Regions from separate parts of the Spirillospora sp. NPDC049024 genome, predicted to be linked through region 2. Evidence: riboswitches for the same ligand, from Rfam matches in the RefSeq annotation. Region 2 holds a riboswitch; each other region holds the start of a gene.

Region 1 (2,253 bases), on a different contig from region 2:
GGCGCGATGTCGGTGGTCAGCGGCCCGAGGGTGTAGAACGGCGCCCCGTCGCACCACTCCTGCTGCAGGTCCACGTTCTCCTTGATCTTGTGCATGGGGACGTGCCCGGGGCCCTCGTTCATCACCTGGGTGCCGAACCGCGCGGCGATCCGCGTCAGCTCGCCCTGGGTGCGCAGCTCGGCGAACTGGGCCTCGTCGTTGGCGTCCGCGATGGAGCCCGGGCGCAGGCCGTCCCCGAGCGACCAGGTCACGTCGTAGGCGGCGAAGATCTCGCACAGCTCCTCGAAGTGGGTGTAGAGGAAGTTCTCCTCGTGGTGCGCCAGGCACCAGGCCGCCATGATCGACCCGCCCCGGGACACGATCCCCGTCTTGCGCCGCGCCGTCAGCGGGACGTACGACAGCAGCACCCCGGCGTGGACGGTCATGTAGTCCACGCCCTGCTCCGCCTGCTCGATCACGGTGTCGCGGAACACCTCGTAGGTGAGCTCCGCCGGGTCGCCGCCGACCTTCTCCACCGCCTGGTACAGCGGCACGGTCCCGACCGGCACGGGGGAGTTGCGCAGGATCCACTCGCGCGTGGTGTGGATGTCCCGCCCCGTCGACAAGTCCATGATCGTGTCGGCGCCCCAGCGGGTGGCCCACGTCATCTTCTCGACCTCGTCCTCGATCGAGGACGCGACCGCCGAGTTGCCGATGTTCGCGTTGACCTTGACCAGGAAGTCGCGTCCGATGACCATCGGCTCGATCTCGGGATGGTTGACGTTGGCGGGCAGCACCGCTCGCCCGGCCGCCAGCGCGTCCCGGACGGCCTCCGGGGCCACGCCCTCGCGCAGCGCGGCGAACTCCATCTCCGGCGTGATCTCCCCGCGCCGCGCGTAGGCCCGCTGGGTCACCGCGCCGCCGGTGCCGCGCCGCGGCCGCCGGGGCAGGGAGCCCTCGCCGTCGGCCTGCGGGAGGCCTCCCGCGCCCCCGGGGAAGGCGGTGGACGACGGCCGGCGTCCGTCGTCCTCGGGGCGCGCCGCCCGCCCCTCGTACGGGGCGGTGTCGCCGCGCTCGGCGATCCAGGCCTCCCGCAGCGGCGGCAGCCCGCGGCGCACGTCGGTCCGCTGGTCGGGGTCGGTGTACGGCCCGGACGTGTCGTACAGGACGACGACGTCGCCGTTGGTCAGCGCCACCTCCCGCATCGGGACCCGGAGCTCCGGGCGCGAGCCCTGGAGGTAGGTCTTGCGGGCAGCTGGAACCACAGGTTCGGTCATGACGACTCGATCTCTCCCTACGCCGGCATTACCCGGTCAGGTTCATGCGGTCAGCGGCCGTCCCAGCCGCTATCTCAGCCCGGTTCGCCGGACCCCCGCGATCTGTCGTCCCCGACGTTAACCCGCGCCGCCCCCGTTGCCGCAACCGCCGTCCGCGGGGTAGAACGCGCCCGCGCGGAGCCTCTGGGAAGATCACGGCATGTCCCACGTCGACAGGGAAGTCACGCTCACACCGGTCGGGCACGTCTCCTCGCCGCTCACCGACCGCGCGGCGGCGCCGAAGCAGGGCACCGAAGGCGCCCCCGAGGCCTGGCTGGTCTTCGAACCGGCCTACCGCGCCGCCCTCGACGGGCTCCGCCCCGGCGACCGGATCATCGTGCTCACCTGGCTGCACCAGGCGTCGCGCGAGGTCCTGCGGACGCGGCCGCGCAACGACCCGGCCAACCCCGAGACCGGCGTGTTCGCGACCCGCTCGCCGGACCGGCCGAATCCGGTCGGCCTGCATCCGGTCGAGATCCTCCAGGTGAGCGGGCGGCGGCTGCGCGTCCGCGACATGGAGGCCGTGGACGGGACGCCCATCCTGGACGTCAAGCCCGTCATCTGACCGGCTCCGGCCGCCCGGCTAGCGGCGGCCCGAGCGGAACGCGACCGGCAGCGCGAGGGCCAGGGTGCGGAGCGGGTCCGGGGCGGACGGCGACCGCTCCAGCCGGACCTCGTCTCCGTCGCCCGTGTCTCCGTCGCCCTCGCCGCCGCCGGTGTCCAGCGCGGCCGAGCGCCGGCCGTCGATGCCGGTGACGACGAGGCCGCCGCCGGTCTCGCGCGTGCTGCCGAGGAGGATCCCGCCGGCGGTGTGGAAGGACGGCTCGCGCGGGCCGCGCAGGAACCCGAGGGTGCGCCCGGCGGGGTCGAGGACGCGCACGCGGTCGCGGCCCGGCAACCGGGAGGGGCCCCGGACCACCAGCAGCGCGGCGGCGTGGGGGTCGCGCAGCACGACGGT
Region 2 (2,253 bases):
CGCGCGCGGCCGGGTCCACGCGGCGCATCGCGACCGTGGTGAGCGCGGTCCCCGACGCGGTGAGCGCCTCGCGCAGCACCGCCATGCTGGGCGCCCCGCCCGTGCCCATGATCAGCCGCGAGCCCAGCTCCTCGCCCGCGATGACCAGCCCGTCGGCGCCGGTTCCGTTCCTCGTGTCCATCCTCACCCTCCCTGGACCGCGGTCAGCACCTCGACGCGGTCGGCGTCCTTCAGGGGCGTGGCCTCCCAGGCCGAGCGCCGGACGACCTCGTCGTTCAGGGCCGCCGCCACGCCCGTCGCCGCGGCCGTGACGGACGCGACGACCTCGGCCACGCTCGCGCCCTCGGGCAGCTCGCGCGGCTCACCGTTGACGATCACCTTCATGCGCTCACCTCGGGGGAGAAGCGGTCGGGGGCGAACGGCCCGGCGACCTCGGGGACGGGCCCGTCCAGCAGCATCGCGGACAGGATGTCGGCGCTCACCGGCGTGAGCAGGATGCCGTTGCGGAAGTGCCCGGTGCCGACGAACAGCCCGGCCAGCGCGGTCGGCCCCATCACGGGCGCGTTGTCGGGGGAGCCGGGCCGCAGCCCGGCGGTGACCTCCGCGAACTCCAGCTCGGTGATGCCGGGCAGCAGCTCGCGGGCGTCACGAAGCAGCTCCCACAGCCCGCCGGCGGTGACGCGCGTGTCGAAGCCCAGCTCCTCCTGCGTGGCGCCGAGGACGATCTCGCCGTCCGGGCGCGGCACCAGGTAGACCGAGGACCCCCTGACGAGGCCGCGGGTCGGCCGCCGCAGGAACGGCGTCCGGGTGCGCAGCCGGATCACCTGCCCCTTCACCGGGCGGACGGGTGGAACGGTCCCGGGGGGCAGCCCGCCGACGTCGCCCGACCACGGGCCCGCGGCCAGCAGCACCCGGTCCGCGCGGATCACGGTGCCGTCGTCCAGGCCGACGCCGGTGGCGGCGTCGTTCTCCACGACGACGCGCGCGGCCCGCCGCCGGACGAGCCGGACGCCCAGCCGCTCGCACGCGGCCAGCAGCGCGGGGGCGAGCCTGCGGGGGTCGACCGATCCGTCCCGCGGGGCGAGCAGGCCGCCGCGCACGCCGGGCGCGAGCATCGGCTCCAGCCGCCGGCACTCCCGGCCGGTGAGCGCCTCCGCCGGGATGCCGAGGTGCTCCTGGAAGCGGCGCAGGTCGTCCAGGTACCGCAGGTCGTCGGAGTCGAACGCGACCTCGATGATCCCGTCGGCGCGGTAGCCGGTCTCCAGGCCGGTCAGCTCCTCCAGTTCCGCGACGAACGCGCCGTAGCGGTCGCGGGAGGCGAGGCCGAGCCGCAGCAGCGGCTCCTCGCCGTAGTTCAGCTCGCTGACGGGGGTCAGCATGCCCGCCGCGACGGAGGAGGCGCCCGACGCGGGCGCGGGGTCGACGAGGGTGACGGCGGCGCCGCCGGCGGCGGTGCGCCAGGCGGTGGCCAGGCCGACCACCCCGGCGCCGATGATCGCTATCTCCATGCGCGCTCCCTTCGCCGGCATGATCCGGATCAGGTCCTGGCGGTCGGCGGCCCGGTCAGCCGCCCTCTCAGCCCGGTCGCACCGGACTCCCGCGCTTTGTTCTGTTCTGTGCAGGTTTCTGCTCGTCACCACCTTACGACCTCGGGGGAGCGGGCGGCTGATTGGACACCTGTCCACCCACCTGTCCGTCCGCGGAACGCGGGCCGTTAATGTGGCCTTCCATGGACAGGGTCATCGTCGTGGGTGGTGGGCTGGCCGGCGTGCGCGCCGTGGAGGCCCTGAGGAGCAAGGGGTACGAGGGCGCGCTGACCCTCCTGTCGGCGGAACGGCACCGGCCCTACGACCGGCCGCCGCTGTCGAAGGCCGTCCTCGCGGGAGAGTCCGACGACACGACCGTCGACGCCGACTGGGACGCGCTGCGCTGCGAGCTGCTGCTCGGCGAGCGCGCCACCGGGCTGCGGCTGGACGAGCCCGGACGCGGCGGGACGGTGGCCTCCACGGCGGGCGACCTCCCCTTCGACGGCCTGGTGATCGCGACCGGCGCCGCCCCGATCACCCTGCCCGGGGACGGGCGCCAGCACGTGCTGCGCACCATCGACGAGGCCCGCGACCTGCGCGCCCGGCTCGTCCCTGGCGCCCGCATCGTGATCGTCGGGGCGGGCTGGATCGGCGCCGAGGTCGCCACCACCGCGGCCCGCAAGGGCTGCGCGGTCACCGTCGTGGAGGCGGCCGACACGCCCCTCGC
Region 3 (2,253 bases), on a different contig from region 2:
GGCGATCATGCCCCAGCGGGACGGCGCCGTCCGCGAGACGTCCCAGCCGGCGCGGCCCCGGCCGCGGCCGAGGAAGAAGTCGGCCGCCAGGACGCCGAGCATCGGCACGAACACCGAGCCGATCAGCGAGAGGAAGCCCGCGTAGTCGCCGATGTCCAGGACCAGCGCGAGCACGGTGATGAGGATGCCGAGCCCGACGCTCAGCACCCGGCGGTCGGCCCGGGGGAACAGGTTCTGGATCGACACCGCGGTGGAGTAGGTGTCGGCGAACGACTGGTCGGCCTCCCGCAGCACGAACACCGCGAAGAACACCACGCCCAGCGAGGCGCCCAGGAACGGGTCGAAGATCTTGCCCGAGTCGCCCGCGACCAGTGCGAGCGCGAGCAGGCCGAGGACGTAGGCGACGATCTGCGTGACGGAGTAGCCGACGGCCGCGGCGCCGAACGCCCCGCGCTCGGTGCGCGCGTGCCGGGTGTAGTCGGCGGCGACCGGCACCCAGGAGATCGACACGGCCAGCGCGGCGTCCGCGCCGACCCAGAACCCGCCCCACGAGCCCCGGTTCAGGTCGGGCAGCGGCTCCTGGACGAGCCGGACGTAGAAGTAGACGAGCGCGATCGCCACCGCGACGGTCACGTAGCGGCGCAGCAGCCGCACCGAGCCGAGCGGCCACACCGTCAGCACGGTCGTGATCGCGCCCGCCGCGACGACGTAGCCCCAGCGGGGGACGCCGTCCCACAGCTCGCGGGCCGCGTCGGCGATGACGATCAGCTCGAACGTGCCCCAGCCGACGAGCTGGGCGATGTTGAGGACGGTCGGCGCGTACGACAGCCGCGCGCCGAACAGGCCGCGCAGCAGCACCATCGCGGGCTGGCCGGTGCGCGCGCCGGGGACGGCGGCGAGGCCGAGCATCAGCCCGCCGAGGGCCGTTCCCACGGCCATCGCGACGATGCCCGCCATGATCGAGATGGTGGGCCGGCCGGCCTCGTCCGGCGCGAGGACGGTGTAGGCGCCGGAGAAGGCCAGGAGGCTGACGCCGAGGTTCCCCCAGAAGGCGCTCTGGTCCCAGAATCCGAGGACCTTGGGGGCGGGCTCGTCGAGGGTGAACGGGACCTCGTCGCGGACGCGCTCGTCCTGAGGGCGCTTTTCGACGTCGGACGTCACGGGACACACTCCCTACGCCGGCATTACCCGGACAGGTTCATGCGGTCGGCGACGCCTTGGAGGCCGCCCTCTCAGCCCGGCTGTGGCCCGAGCTCCCGCGGGTATCGGTCAGGCCCGATCGTACAACCGCATACAACCGCCCGTCACGCCCCAAAAGGGGGCATCGGGGTCAGATCACTCGGCGGCCGGTCGGATCACGCGACGAAGGGCGGGCCGTCCCCGGTCCCCTCCATCGGGCGGCCGGCCCGGGCCCACCCGTGCATGCCGTCGCCGACGTTGCGCGCCAGCCAGCCCGCCTGGTTCAGCGCGACCGTGACCTGCGCGGACCGCGCCCCGGACCGGCAGATCACATAGACCTCCCGGTCACGCGGGATCTCCCCGGCGCGGTCGCCGAGCTGGCGCATGGGGATGTGGACCGCCTCGGGCGCGTGGCCCGCCTCCCACTCGTCCTGTTCGCGGACGTCCAGCAGGTAGCCGTCCTGCGGGACCTCCGCGGCGACCACGGCCGGCACGTCTTCCCCGAAATTCATCACACCCCCATGGAACCGCGCGAAGCCCCTCTGCGTCGAATCACGCATGCGGTATCGGACGCTCCTTTTCGCAGCGCCCGGGCTGGCCTTGCTCCTGTCCATGGCCGCCTGCGGCGACGAACAGGCAAACGGAAACCCCGCCGGAGCGCCTTCGGGCACGACGTCCGTGCAGCCGTCCGGCTCACCGGCGGACACACTCACCGTGCAGGTCAAGGCCTCCAAGGAGGCGCCCGCCAAGACCTGGCGGCTGACCTGCGGCCCGCCCGGCGGCGACCATCCCCAGGCGGCCGGCGCCTGCGCGGCCCTCACCAAGGTCAAGGATCCCTTCAAACCCGTCCCCAAGGACCAGATGTGCACCAAGATCTACGGCGGTCCGGAGATCGCCACGGTCAAGGGCACCTGGCAGGGGAAGCAGGTCGACACCACGTTCACCCGCGATGACGGCTGCCAGCTGCACCGCTGGAGCCAGATCGGCCCGGTCTTCGGGAACGTCCCGAAGGTCCGCTGAACCCGGCGGACGAGCCATCCCCGTTCCGGCTCCGTCCGCGATCCATGAGTCAGG

What was found. Region 2 has a riboswitch for thiamine pyrophosphate ahead of thiO (glycine oxidase ThiO). Riboswitches for the same ligand answer to the same signal wherever they lie in the genome.
Region 1: linked by a shared signal. The riboswitch ahead of thiC (phosphomethylpyrimidine synthase ThiC) and the one ahead of thiO (glycine oxidase ThiO) in region 2 are both predicted to bind thiamine pyrophosphate.
Region 3: linked by a shared signal. The riboswitch ahead of AB0C21_RS08865 (purine-cytosine permease family protein) and the one ahead of thiO (glycine oxidase ThiO) in region 2 are both predicted to bind thiamine pyrophosphate.

What each region holds. Positions count from the first base shown of each region.
Region 1 is NZ_JBEZFD010000032.1:36,383-38,635, reverse strand. Features, by position in the region: gene thiC (phosphomethylpyrimidine synthase ThiC) at 1-1,256, opposite strand, end outside; TPP riboswitch at 1,252-1,365, opposite strand; gene tsaA (tRNA (N6-threonylcarbamoyladenosine(37)-N6)-methyltransferase TrmO) at 1,456-1,860, shown strand; gene AB0C21_RS39140 (hypothetical protein) at 1,879-2,253, opposite strand, start outside.
Region 2 is NZ_JBEZFD010000007.1:313,781-316,033, reverse strand. Features, by position in the region: gene AB0C21_RS16055 (thiazole synthase) at 1-181, opposite strand, end outside; gene thiS (sulfur carrier protein ThiS) at 184-384, opposite strand; gene thiO (glycine oxidase ThiO) at 381-1,508, opposite strand; TPP riboswitch at 1,498-1,611, opposite strand; gene AB0C21_RS16040 (NAD(P)/FAD-dependent oxidoreductase) at 1,730-2,253, shown strand, end outside.
Region 3 is NZ_JBEZFD010000004.1:163,460-165,712, forward strand. Features, by position in the region: gene AB0C21_RS08865 (purine-cytosine permease family protein) at 1-1,161, opposite strand, end outside; TPP riboswitch at 1,154-1,270, opposite strand; gene AB0C21_RS08870 (rhodanese-like domain-containing protein) at 1,356-1,691, opposite strand; gene AB0C21_RS08875 (SSI family serine proteinase inhibitor) at 1,894-2,199, shown strand.